DNA from 2 places in the Clostridium sp. CM041 genome. Region 2 is predicted to be linked to the other one. Evidence: a T-box and tRNA genes for the amino acid it is inferred to sense, from the RefSeq annotation. Region 2 holds a T-box; the other holds one or more tRNA genes.
What was found. A T-box is a leader RNA that pairs with one kind of tRNA and senses whether it is charged. The one in region 2 lies ahead of thrS (threonine--tRNA ligase), so its partner is inferred to be a tRNA-Thr.
Positions count from the first base shown of each region.

Region 1: it encodes a tRNA-Thr, which carries the amino acid that the T-box ahead of thrS (threonine--tRNA ligase) is inferred to sense. The anticodon was not compared.

Region 1 is NZ_CM143648.1:2,416,615-2,423,844, forward strand. Features, by position in the region: gene lonC (Lon family ATP-dependent protease) at 1-1,792, shown strand, start outside; gene ACWJJT_RS11300 (replicative DNA helicase) at 1,884-3,215, shown strand; gene ACWJJT_RS11305 (ParM/StbA family protein) at 3,567-4,622, shown strand; gene ACWJJT_RS11310 (hypothetical protein) at 4,625-5,002, shown strand; gene ACWJJT_RS11315 (TM2 domain-containing protein) at 5,147-5,473, shown strand; tRNA gene ACWJJT_RS11320 (tRNA-Thr) at 5,493-5,568, shown strand; gene ACWJJT_RS11325 (C40 family peptidase) at 6,596-7,230, shown strand, end outside.
Region 2 is NZ_CM143648.1:2,742,989-2,750,218, forward strand. Features, by position in the region: gene ACWJJT_RS13010 (Gfo/Idh/MocA family protein) at 1-279, shown strand, start outside; gene ACWJJT_RS13015 (glutamine--tRNA ligase/YqeY domain fusion protein) at 480-2,138, shown strand; gene thrS (threonine--tRNA ligase) at 2,193-4,130, opposite strand; T-box leader at 4,267-4,469, opposite strand; gene ACWJJT_RS13025 (polysaccharide deacetylase family protein) at 4,572-5,468, opposite strand; gene ACWJJT_RS13030 (hypothetical protein) at 5,633-5,887, opposite strand; gene ACWJJT_RS13035 (C40 family peptidase) at 6,198-7,230, shown strand, end outside.

The DNA.
Region 1 (7,230 bases), 330 kb from region 2:
CACTATAAAGTCTAAAACCATAAAATTTAAACTTCAGAAGCACATTAAAAGTGAAAGTATCTATAGAAGGTTATTCGCTTTAAATAAAATTATCAGCAATGGTAAGGGTATAGAGATAGTTCCTAATGAAAAAAATATACAAGAGGCACTAGATAATACTAATGAATGGTTGACTGATGAAATAGCTAAAAGATATGTGCAAAATAAGATTGAAGCTGAAGTAGAAAAAAATCTAATGGAAAAGCAAGATAAGTATATTGATGAAGTAAGACTTGGAATAATTAAGAAACAAAAGGGACCTGAAAATGCTAAGACACTTAAAAAATATGCGGATTTAGAAGAACTTGATAGTAGAAAACTTACTAAAAATATACAAGCTATGTTAAGGCCAGAGAGTTTTAGTGAAATAGTTGGTCAGGAAAGAGCTATAAAATCCCTGTTATCTAAAATGGCATCACCATATCCACAACACATTATTCTTTATGGGCCACCAGGAGTTGGAAAGACTACTGCGGCGAGGCTTGCTCTTGAGGAAGCTAAAAAGCTAAGTTATACTATTTACCATAAAGATGCTAAATTTGTAGAAGTGGATGGTACAACACTACGGTGGGATCCAAGAGAAATAACAAATCCACTTTTAGGATCAGTACATGATCCGATATATCAGGGAAGTAAAAGAGATTTAGCTGAGGGTGGTATTCCAGAGCCAAAAACAGGTCTTGTAACAGAGGCTCATGGAGGAGTATTATTTATTGATGAAATAGGTGAACTCGATAGTATACTTCAAAATAAATTACTTAAAGTATTAGAAGATAAAAGAGTTGAGTTTTCATCATCTTATTATGATCCTGAAGACGAAAACACACCTAAATATATAAAATATTTATTTGATAAAGGTGCTCCAGCAGATTTTGTTTTAATAGGAGCTACTACCAAGGAACCATCAGAAATAAATCCGGCATTAAGATCAAGATGTACTGAAGTTTATTTTGAACCATTAACTGCTGTGGATATAGAAAATATAGTGGTAAATGCTGCGAATAAATTAGAAGTTAAAATAGGAGATGGGGTTGCGCAAATTATTGGTAGATATACTATTGAAGGAAGAAAAGCTATAAACATTTTAGCAGATGCTTATGGATTTGTACTGCATAATAGAAAATCAGAAGATGCGTCTCAAGTTGAAATTCAGGTTAAAGACTTGTTAGATATTATATCTATAAGTAGACTATCGCCCTATGAGGAATTAGATAAAGAAGTTAAAGCTGAAGTTGGCCACATATATGGACTTGGGGTATCGGGATATATAGGATCAACTATAGAAATAGAAACATCAGTATTTGAGGCCAAGGAAAAAGGTAAAGGTCAAGTAAGATTTAATGATACCGCTGGAAGCATGGCTAAGGACTCAGTGTTTAATGCTGCATCCGTAATAAGAAAAACAACAAATAAAGATATTAAGGATTATGACATACATGTAAATATAGTAGGTGGAGGTAAAATTGATGGACCATCGGCTGGAGCCGCTATAACTGTATGTATAATCAGTTCTCTTTTAGACAAACCTGTAAGACAGGATGTTGCAGTAACTGGAGAGATATCCCTTAGGGGTATTATAAAACCAGTAGGTGGCATATTTGAAAAAATTTACGGGGCAAGAAGAAAGGGAATTAAGCTAGTTATAGTTCCGAGTGATAATGAAAAGGAAGTTCCGATTGACCTTAAAGATATTGAAATAAAAACATCATCAAACATTGAAGAGCTAATGGAATTAGTGTTTGAAATAAAATAAATTAAATATAATTAATGGCCCTGTTAAATCATTACCTGCGGTGATGTATTTTTAGCAGGGCATAAATCATTACTTTAGGGGAGATAAAAAAATGGATACACCTCTTAGAAGTTTACCTTATAATTTAGAAGCAGAACAATCAGTAATTGGATCAATGCTTATAGATAAAACCGCGATATCACGAGTAGTAGAAGTTTTAAAAAGTGATGATTTTTACAGAGATTCTCATAAGGTTATATTTAGCGCTATTTTTGATTTATATCAAAAAGATACGCCCATTGACATGATTACTTTACTCGAGCATTTACGTTCTTCTGAAAAATTAGAAGCATCAGGGGGAATTACTTATATTTCAGAGATAAGTAACTCAATACCCTCCACAGCTAATTTAAGTTCGTACATAAAAATTGTAGAAGATAAATCTACTTTAAGAAAACTTATTAGAGCTTCTACTGAGATTATGGAAAATTGTTATAATAAGCAAGATGATGTAGAAGCTGTAATGGATCTTGCAGAGCAAAAAGTATTTAACATATCACAGAAAAAAAATGCAGGTGATTTTGAACCAATGAACACAGTTCTAGAGCGAGGGTTCTTAGAAATAGAAAGAATATTTAATAATAAAGGGGAAACAACAGGAATATCTAGTGGGTTCCCAGAACTTGATGATAAAACCGCTGGATTTCAAAAGGGTGATATGATTCTTATTGCTGCAAGGCCGTCTATGGGTAAAACTACCTTTGCACTAAATTTAGCAGAGTATGCAGCTCTTAGGCAAGGGAAAAGTGTAGCTGTATTCTCCCTGGAAATGTCTAAGGAACAACTTTCTTATAAACTGCTTTGTTCAGAAGCAAATGTTGACATGTCAAAGCTCAGACATGGTGATTTGGAAGATAGGGACTGGGAAAATATAGCAAAAGCATCCGGACCGCTTGCTGCTGCTAAAATATTCATTGATGATACAGCAGGAACTTCTGTTATGGATATGCGTTCAAAATGTAGAAAATTAAAAATGGAGCATGGCATAGATCTTATAGTTATAGATTATCTTCAACTTATGACTGGTAGCAATACAGAAAGCAGACAACAAGAAGTATCAGAAATATCAAGATCTATTAAAGCTCTTGCGAAGGAGATGCAGTGCCCTGTTATAGCATTATCACAGCTATCGCGTGCGCCAGAGCAAAGAACAGACCATAGGCCTATGTTATCTGATCTTAGAGAGTCAGGTTCTATTGAGCAGGATGCTGACCTTGTTATGTTCTTATATAGAGATGAGTATTATAATGAGGAAACGGAAGATAAAAATGTAGCAGAACTTATAATAGCAAAACAAAGGAATGGTCCTATAGGCACAGTAAAACTTGCATGGATAGGCCAATTCAGTAAATTTGCAAGACTTGATGTAATTCATAGAGAGTAAGAATACATTAAAGTAGATTTATCTACTAAGCTAGATAAATTATGATAGGATAACAAAATTTAAAAATTTTGTTATCCTATTTTTATTTGAGTATATATTGTGGGAGAGGTTGATATGACTAGTGAGCTATTAAGGATATATTCTTTAATGTAGATATATATATGTTTACATTTGTAAATAAATATATAAATATATAAATCTATTTATATATTTACAAGTATGTAGATAAACATCTATAAATAGGTTTATAAATATATTTATAAATATGTCATTACAAAAGAAGGATATTAATACATAATATAGAATATATACCAATAAGAAATAATTAGAAAAATTTAGGAGGGAAAATAAATGAACTTAACAGAAATATCAAAAAAATATCCTATATTAAAGAAAGAGTTAGAATCTGTACTAACTGTTGACATAGGAAATACATTTACAAAAACAAGTACCAATGTAATTTTTGCTAGTAGAGTGTCTGCTGTAAGCAAACATGGTTCTAGGGCTACTGGAATAAGTAACATCACTTGGAATGGAAAGTTATACACCGTAGGTAATAAAGAAGGCAAGCTTAACATGGAATCTAACAAATATATGTCCGATCATTATAAGTTAAACCTGCTTAACGCTATTGCACTAAGTTTTAAAGGGGAAACTAAAATAAAGGTAAGACTCGCTGTGGGACTTCCCGCAGAATATTATATAGATCACAGCAGTCCACTTAAAAATGAAATAAAGAAGATGGAAAAGCAATCTATAACAATAAATAATATAACATATGATATAGAAATATTAGATGTACAAGTATTTAAACAAGGAGGTACATTAAGCGCTGAAACAATGGAAACATTTACCTATCCTATGTTATTACTTGACTTTGGTGGTGGTACTTTAGATGTATCTCATTGGAAATATGAGAAAGATGAATTTGGTAACAAGGTGCTTGGAATGACTAAGGCTAGCAGTTTTGCACAACATGGGTTTGAGCCAACGATAGAAGCATTACTCACTAAGTTCAACTCTGCTGACGGATCTGATGGTAATTATGATATATCAGATGCTATCGAATATTTAGAAGATGACGAATTACCTTTTGGGGAAGCAAATGTATTAAAAGACATTAAAGATTTAGTGTTAAGACCATATGTGGAGAAAGCAATAAGTTCAATTAATAGCTCTTTTAAACCGAATACTTGTAAAGATATAAGAATAATAGGCGGACCTTCAAGGTTACTACTAGAATATTTACAAACAGAGTTCATAAAAACTGAGCCAAAGCTCATAGACAATAAAAACCCTCAATGTGCAAATTCTATACTGTTCGCTGAAAGATATAAAGAATTGCTAGTGCTTGAATACTTAGATGGAAATAAAGAAGTTGCTGCAACTACAGTAGCAGGTCAATAATTATGGGAGCACTCCGTAAAACTGTATCATCAAATCTAGGAGAGGAAACAGATAAAGACTTAATTAATTATGTGAGCAATATGGAGAAGAAAGGTATTAATAATTCTAAACTTATAAAGCAGGCCCTGAGATTTTACAGGGACTACGGCAATAAAGTTAAGAAGCTAGATACAGTAGATATTGCAAATATTTTAGATAACCCTGAAGTTAAAAATTATATAGGTAATATAGTTGGAGAGCTTTTTAAAGGTGCTATGCCAAATTCAATTCCACAAATTAACAATGACGTTTTTGTTAAAAAATCAAATGAGAGGGATATAGATTCTGTTGAAAGCGAGTATATGAAAAAACTTAATTGTGTGAAAGATATGTCGTTATAGCTTGGAGTGGCGTTTTCGTCACTCCTTTTTACTTTAAGAATCATAATTATTTTAAAAACACTTATCCTATACGTATAGTAAAATGATACCATATATGATAAAATGTAAGAAAGGCATTCAAAGTAAGCTAAAAAGGGTGATTTAATGTTCTGTCCTAGTTGTGGATCTCAAAATGAAGATAGCTCTAATTTTTGTAAAATATGTGGGATTAATTTATTAATTCAACCTAATACGACTGGTGAACAGATTATTAGTGAAAAAAACTGGTTAGTTGCTTTATTGATGTGTATTTTTCTTGGGGTATTTGGTATTCATAGATTTTATGTAGGTAAAATAGGTACGGGAATTTTAATGATTTTAACCTTTGGTGGTTTTGGAATATGGGTATTAGTTGATATTATTATGATTGCTACTAATTCATTTAAAGATATAAATGGGCTTCAACTAAATAAAAATATGTATAGGTATTAGTTTAAATTGTTTTGTGTATGCTGAAATAGCTCAGTTGGTAGAGTAACGCACTCGTAACGCGTAGGTCGAGGGTTCGATCCCCTTTTTCAGCTCCAAGTTTGTAATATGGAAACAAATATTTTTTAGCACTGGCATAACTGCTGGTGCTTTTTTGTGCGTTCAGCATAGTAAAGTAGACAGACAGTGATTTATAAAGTGGAATAGTAAATGAATGGAAATATAGTAAAACATAGCTTGAGGGTAGAGAAATTTATCTCCAGGCTTTTATATTTAATAGATTGATTAATATTACAAATATTGGGTAATAATACTGATAGACAGAACAAATAAGAGGAAACGATCATGTTTTATTAGCACTAGAAGTGTAATTATATATAAGGTGAGGTTGAATATAAATGAAAAAGATAAAAGTGAAAGTTGGAATAGATAAAAGTAAATTAATAAAAGGTAACAAACGAGTTGTTGCTTGTGGCAAGAACTTTTAACGACATTTCAGAAGGAAAGTCTCCCACTTCTATAAGTGGGAATTACATACCATAACAAAGAGAAAACTTCAAAGGGAGTATAAACGTCCTTCTGAAGTCGTTAATGCAGCTCCTTTGTAGCTGTTGCAGCACCACAGGTGATGATTTAACGACGTTTAAGCATCGAGGATTATAATTTAAAAGGATAGTAAAAAGTAGTTGAGAGTTATATCTTAACTACTTTTTTAGTGTATCATTTATTTCAGAATATTTTCAAGGAGGAGTCTTATTATTTGTATAATTATATCCTCGTTTTATTTGACCTAATAAGTAAGATACAGGTAAAAGTCATGATAATCAGTGGTTTTTTATAAATTATATTATATAAAAAATTATTATTTTCTGTTACAATGGTATTGTACAAAAAAAGGAAAAATTTGTGACATTAGTAATAGTCTTAAATTAAAGGGGAAGATTGATGTAAAAATATGAAAAGTACTAGTTATAATAAGTAGTAAGCTAAATTTCCAAAATATTTTCTAGAAAATATTGCAGAGAACAAAAATGCAAGTAAATCTCTAGGAGAAAAGAATTTACATTAGAAATAATTTATATATTTCTATAATTTTTATTCATTTAAAATATAGGAGGTAAGCATATGAAAAAAAGAGTAGCTTTTATAGCCATGTTATTAACTATGGCGGGTTCACATGTTGTATTCGCTGATAATGGAACAGTGACCGCAAGTTCATTACATGTCAGGCAAAAATCATCAATTTCATCATCAATTATAGCTTCTCTTGCAAGAGATACGAAGGTAGAGACACTTGGTAAAGAAGGGGAGTTCTATAAAATAAATTATAAAGGACAAACTGGATATGTACATAGCTCATATATAAAAATATCGGCAAATACGTCTGGTTCTACAAGTACAGCAAATGGAGCAGGGACGACAGGAACAATAACAACAGATTATTTAAATGTAAGAACAGGATTCGGGATAAATTATTCTGTTGCTAATGTTATTACACGCGGAACTAAAGTGACAATGTATGAAAAATCAAACGGATTTTGTAAGATAAATTATGGTGGCAAAACAGGTTATGTAAGTGAGCAATATGTGAAGGCCGCAACAGCACAGGATACAAACACAAGCACAAATACAGATAGTACAAGCAGTGTGATTACTGGAAGTGGTAATATTACAGCATCAAGTTTAAATGTAAGAAAAACGTCGTCTATGGGTAATAATATCATGGGCACAATAAAAATAAATGCAAAAGTGGATTTGTA
Region 2 (7,230 bases):
AAAGGTAGTATAAAAATTAATTTTAATAATCCTTATGAAATTGAAATATATAGATATGAAAGTAGCTCAACAGAAATTAAAAACGTAGCATCAGGAGATAGTCTATTAAAATATTATGCTGACAAAAGGAACTCCCTAGGATTTTTCCAAAATTGTCATACAGCTTCACTTATAAATTTTGCTAATAAAATTTTTAATAATTGCAGCGATGGCATCGATGGCGATTTCTCAGATGCATTAAAATGCCAGAGAATAATTGATAAGGTGTATGGGAGATAGGCATTAAATCACTATAAACAAAACGGGATACTTAAAAAGCATAACATTTAATACCCGCTACGTAGAAAAAAAACTGTTTTTGTGATATATTTATTAGCATATAGGTAAAACTTACAAGGTATGTGAGGTATACAAGGTATGCGAAGCATACAAGATATGATTAGCATAAAGTATGCTAGATTAAAAGGAAGGTGTCAAATATGGAAAATAAAACGACTTCATCAAATTTTATAAGAAATATTGTTAAGGAAGATATAGAAAGCGGAAAACACAAAAAAATAATTACTCGTTTTCCACCAGAGCCAAACGGATATTTGCATATTGGGCATGCAAAGTCAATTATTTTAAATTTTGAATTAGCAGATGAATTTAAAGGTAAGACAAATTTACGTTTTGATGATACTAACCCAGCAAAAGAAGACAAAGAGTACGTTAAATCTATAGAAGAAGATGTAAAGTGGCTTGGATTCAAGTGGGATGATTTATTTTTTGCATCAAACTATTTTGATGAAATGTATAAACGGGCTGTATTATTAATAAAAAAGAATATGGCTTATGTGTGCGATCTTACAGCTGAGGAAATGAAAGAGTACAGAGGTACTTTAAGAGAGCCAGGTAAAGAAAGTCCATACAAAAATAGAACTGTGGAAGAGAACCTAGATCTATTTGACCGTATGAGAAAAGGTGAATTCGTTGATGGATCCAAGGTTCTAAGAGCTAAAATTAATATGAGTTCTCCTAATATAAACATGAGAGATCCAATAATTTATCGTATATCTCATGCGGTGCATCATAATACAGGAGATAAATGGTGTATTTATCCTATGTATGATTATGCGCATCCAATAGAAGATGCAATTGAGGGTATTACACATTCAATTTGTACTTTAGAGTTTGAAGATCATCGTCCATTATATGATTGGGTAGTAAATCAATGCGAAATGGAAAGTAAGCCAAGACAAATAGAGTTCGCAAGATTAAATATAACAAATACAGTAATGAGTAAAAGAAATCTTAAGCAATTAGTAGACGAAGGAATTGTAGATGCTTGGGATGACCCACGTATGCCAACTATAGCAGGACTAAGGCGTCGTGGCTACACACCAGAAGCTATACGCAATTTTTGCAGAGAAATTGGCGTTGCAAAAGGTAACAGCACTGTAGATGGACAAATGCTAGAGCACTTTATAAGAGAAGATTTAAGCCCAAAGGCGCTTAGAACTATGGCAGTTTTAAGACCATTAAAAGTAGTTATTACAAATTACCCAGAAGCTCAAGTGGAAATGCTTGAAATTGAAAATAATCAAGAGAATCCAGAAATGGGAACTCGTCAGGTCTCATTCTCAAGAGAAATATATATAGAACGAGAAGATTTCATGGAAAATCCACCTAAGAAATACTTTAGATTGTTCATAGGTAACGAAGTAAGGCTTAAGGGAGCATACTTTATAAAATGTAATGAAATGATTAAAGATGCTGACGGAAATATATGTGAAATTCATTGTACTTATGACCCAGAAACTAAGAGTGGTAGTGGATTTACAGGGAGAAAAGTTAAAGGAACAATTCACTTTGTAGATGTAGTAAATGCAGTGCCTGCAGAATTTAGGTTATATGAGCCTTTAATTTTAGATGAGAAGCAAGAAGAAGGAAAAACTTTCATAGATCAAATAAATCCGGATTCTATAGAAATATTACAAGGGTTTATAGAACCAAATATGAAGAATTCAAAACCACAAGATAAATTTCAATTCTTCAGACATGGATATTTTAATGTAGATTCTAGATACACAACCGATGATAAAATAGTGTTTAACAGAATAGCATCTTTAAAAAGTTCATTTAAAATTAATAAATAAAAGTTAATGAAAAAAGCAAGTACAAGATTTTATCCTGTACTTGCTTTTTTTTAATTATAATAGTTTAGTTTCTATTTCTTCTTTAATTCTTGAAATAAATGAGTCTAAAGAAGTTGCACCTTCATCACCATTTTTGCGGCTTCTAACAGAGACTTCATTTAGTTCTGCCTCTTTTTCACCAACTATTAATAGGAAAGGGGCTCTTTCATTACGAGCTTCACGAATCTTGTAGCCGATTTTTTCTGCTCTAAAGTCTGCAGAGGATCTGATTCTTGATTCCTTAAGCTTTGCAACTACCTTTTCTGCATAATCATGATATTTTTCAGAAATAGGTAATACCTTAACCTGTAGTGGTGCAAGCCAAGTTGGGAAGGCACCAGCATATTTTTCGATAAGCATTGCAAGTGTTCGCTCATAGCAACCAATAGAAGTTCTATGGATAACATATGGACGCTTTTTAACTCCATCTTTATCAATATAAGTCATGTCAAATCTATCTGGCAGTGCGAAGTCAATTTGCACTGTAATTATAGTATCTTCTTTACCATGAACATTTTTGAATTGAAGGTCAAGCTTAGGACCGTAGAAAGCAGCTTCACCAATAGCTGTTTTATAATTTATTCCTAAGTGATCTAGTATATCTTTCATCTTCGATTCGGTTTCTGCCCAAGCCTCAGGATTGTTAATATACTTATCTTTATTTTTTGGATCCCATTTAGAGAATCTGTAAGTAATATCATTTTCGATTCCAAGTGTTTTCATTACATAGTTAATTAAATTTATAACATCTTTAAATTCTTCTTCTAATTGTTCAGGGGTAACAACTAAATGACCCTCTGAAATAGTGAACTGACGTACTCTCATAAGACCATGCATTTCACCGGAAGATTCATTTCTAAATAAAGTTGAAGTCTCCCCATATCTAATTGGAAGGTCACGATAACTCTTTTGATCTGCATTATAAATTGTAAATTGGAATGGGCATGTCATTGGGCGAAGTGCCATGACTTCCTCATTTTTAGATTCATCACCAAGGACAAACATTCCATCTTTATAATGATCCCAGTGACCAGACATTTTATATAAATCGCTCTTAGCCATAAGAGGAGTCTTAGTTAAAACATAACCTCTTTTTTCTTCCTCATCTTCAACAAAACGTTGTAATAATTGGATTACCCTTGCGCCATTAGGCATAAGTAGAGGCAAACCTTGACCTATAACATCTGATGTTGTAAAGAATTTTAGTTCACGGCCAAGCTTGTTATGGTCTCTTTTTTTAGCATCTTCCATCTTCTCTATATGGGCATCTAAATCGGATTTTTTAGTGAAGGCAGTTCCGTATATACGGCTAAGCATTTTGTTTTTCTCGTTACCTCTCCAGTAAGCTCCTGCAACTTGAGTAAGTTTAAATGCCTTTACATACTTTGTAGACATTAAATGTGGTCCCGCACAAAGATCTGTAAATTCGCCATGTTTGTAGAATGATAATTTTGCGTCAACTGGTAGGTCTTCAATTAATTGAACTTTGAAATTTTCATCTCTTTCTTCCATAAAAGCAATAGCTTCATCTCTTGCAAGCTCGAATCTTTCTATTGGAAGATCTTCTTTAACAATCTTTTTCATTTCTAATTCGATTTGTTTAATTTCATCTGCTGAGAAAGAATCTTGTTTATCAAAATCATAGTAGAACCCCCCATCTATAGCAGGTCCGATGGCAAGTTTTGTACTAGGGAACAATCTCTTTACTGCTTGAGCTAAAATATGAGTAGCACTATGCCTAAAGGCTTTTTTACCTTCTTCGCTATCAAAAGTTAATATACTAACATCGCAGTCCTTAGTGATTTTATAACGTAAATCTACGATTTCATCATTAACCATTCCGGCACAAGCAACTCGTGCAAGGCCCTCACTAATATCTTTCGCAATTTCAATTACAGTCATTTCAGATTCATAAGTTTTAATTGAACCATCTTTTAATTTAATGTTTATCATATGTATTGCTCCTTTCTTTTATCTTATAGGGTTAAGTCATATTTGAGAAATAACACTAGCATAAATATTATGCACAATTCTTTAAACCTATATTTTTTATAAAATAAAAAAAACCCCGTCCCAATTCTAATTATAGAATTGGGACGAGATTATAATTTCCCGCGGTTCCACCCAAATTGTTTATAAAATAAACCACTTAATAATTATAACGGAATTACCGGACTTTATTGAAGTCACTCAGAGGTAGTCTTCAGCTAATTTCATTTAAGAATACTTCCAGCTAAGGTATCCTTTCTCTGTAAATGTGCCATGGCTTACTTTTCTCTTCGTAGTATTAAATTATTATATTTATATTAATTATAGCACTTACGCTAAAGATGTCAAGGTAGCAAATAAAGTTATTTAGGTGTTTTCGATAAAATAAATAATAGGTAAGATTTTCTATTTTACTACTTTAAATTGTGGTGAATAAGTATCTTCAGAAAGTACATCAAAGATGAAACCTTGATTTTTGAGACCCTCAATAATTTCAGGTAAGGCTTCAACTGTTGTAGTTTTTGGGTTTAAATCATGCATTAATATAATGGCGTGTTTAGTCCGACTAGATTGAGTTAAAACTGATTCTATAATCTTATGTTTGTGCTGACAAAAAGCGGAAGCATCACTGGAATCAACATTCCAATCAAAGTATTTATAACCATCCTTATTCATTTCACTAATTACAGAGTTCATTATTTCCATGCCACCGTAACTGTGACTAATAGTATTATTAGAACCACCAGGATATCTTAAAATATGACTAGGGTTTTTACCTGTAATTTCTGTAAGGAACGAATCTAATTTTTTTACGTCTTTTTTAAAATTATCTGGCGATGCATAAATACTATTATAATCATGACTGTAAGTGTGATTAGCTAAAGTGTGCCCATCCTCAGAAATTTGTTTATACAAAAATCTTGATTCAGGGTGACCATTTACAAAAAAAGTAGCCTTAATATTATATTTTTTTAGGACTTTTAAAATTTGTAAAGTGTTGCTAGATACCCCATCATCGAAGGTTAAATAAGCTATTTTGGTATTATCTAATTTGTCTTTATATAAGACTTCATCCTTTTTGATAGTACTTTCGAGAATCTTATTTTGTGATTTTAACTTCTTATTGTCCTCATGAATCTGAGCTATCTGATGCGACAATAAACTATGTTGATGTTTACTTGAAACAACGGTTACTTGGCTAACTGCTACTCCTAAAAATGAAGTAATACATAAAGTAAAAATAGCAATTTTTACTATTAGGAATTTTAATGAGTGCTTTTTTTCTATAATTGAAATTATCATGGTAATACCTTCCCTTTTTTATATTCATGTACCTATATTATCTATATTAATTTGTAATAGGTTTAACGACATTTCAGAAGGAAGTCTCAAACTTCTATAAGTGGGAGTACACCCCCGAACAAACAGAGAACTTCAGTAGAAGTATAAAGTTCCTTCTGAAGTCGTTAATACTTCAGCTCCGAAGGAGATGATTTAAACCTATTAACTTTTTCTGAAACGCTAGAAGCTGCTTCAATCAATTGATAATTTGTCTTTGTTAAAGTCTGATTTTCACCTTTTAGAGAATCAAATTCGATTCTTAAAGATTCAATTTTGAGTTTATTAGCATTTATTTTACTGTTATTAAAAAAATAAAAAAATATTGAATTTAAAAATAGGGCACTAACAAGCATTATTGAAATAATATTTTTCTTTTTCATTTCTTACTCTCCTTCCTTGTAAAACTTACCAATCGACAATATTATACACTGCAATATGTTATAACTCAACTTTTGTGTTAATAAAAATGGATTTTTTTAATAAATTAGGTAATAATTTTGCAGACAAAGTGGGGGACGGTTAACAACTATTGATATAATTGTTAAATAACTTGTAAGGTTTCATGAGAAGTTTATTTTATGTAATGTTTCCCAATTGCATAAAAATGGACAATTTTCATAACAAATACATAAATCTGTGGTATATTTCTTAGGAAGCTATAAATTCTAAACCAATGAAGGGGATGTACTAATGAAGAATGCATTAAGAAATCTTGCAGTTATGATGATATTAATTTTTAATTCAAACGTAACTGTATTAGCTGTTGGACCAAATGCAGAGGTGCAGGAGAATGACTCATTATCTAAAATTGAAGGACAAAGAGAAAAAATCGAAATGAAAATAGAAGAATTTGATAATGAAATTCAACAAAACATGGCTAAAACAGAAGAGAATAAAGAGAAAATATCTAAAACTGAAAGGGCAATTGAAAGTGCCGCAGTGGAGATTAATCAGTTTGAAAAAGAGGCTGAAAAAGAACAGAAGGTATTTAATAGTAGGATGAGGACCATGTACATAAACGGGTTTAATGGGTATGCGAGTATAATACTTGATTCAGAGAGTTTCGGTGATTTTGTATCAAGAGTAGAAAATATAAAAACCGTTATAGAATATGATAAAAAAGTAATGGATGAGTTTGAAGATACCAGAAAAGAATTAAATGAAAAACAGCAAAATTTAAACAAGACAAAAAAGGTATTATTGAGTTTACAAGTAGAAAATAAGCAGAAGTTAAATAAGATGATTGCAACTAAAGAATCACAAAACAAATTACTGGCTGAGCGAAATATCAAGGAAAAACTTCTTCCAGTAGGGACAAGCAATCCACAAATATTAGCAACTAAAAACATAACAAAAGCAAATGAAGCATCACCTAAATTTACACCTTCAAGAGGCGCAGTTACTCCATCAAGTAATGCTATAATAGCCTATGCTTCTAACTTTCTTGGCACACCATATTTATGGGGCGGTTCATCGCCAGCGGGATTTGATTGCTCAGGATTTACGCAATATGTATATGCACATTTTGGAGTATCTATAGGAAGGACAACCTTTGATCAGATAAAGGATGGCGTACAAGTGTCTAGAAATAGCCTTCAATCTGGAGATTTGGTGCTGTTTGGAAGCGTTGGTAATCCCCATCATGTAGGTATATATGTAGGGAATAATACATATATACATGCTCCTAGTACAGGAGATGTGGTTAAAGTTTCAGCTATGACAA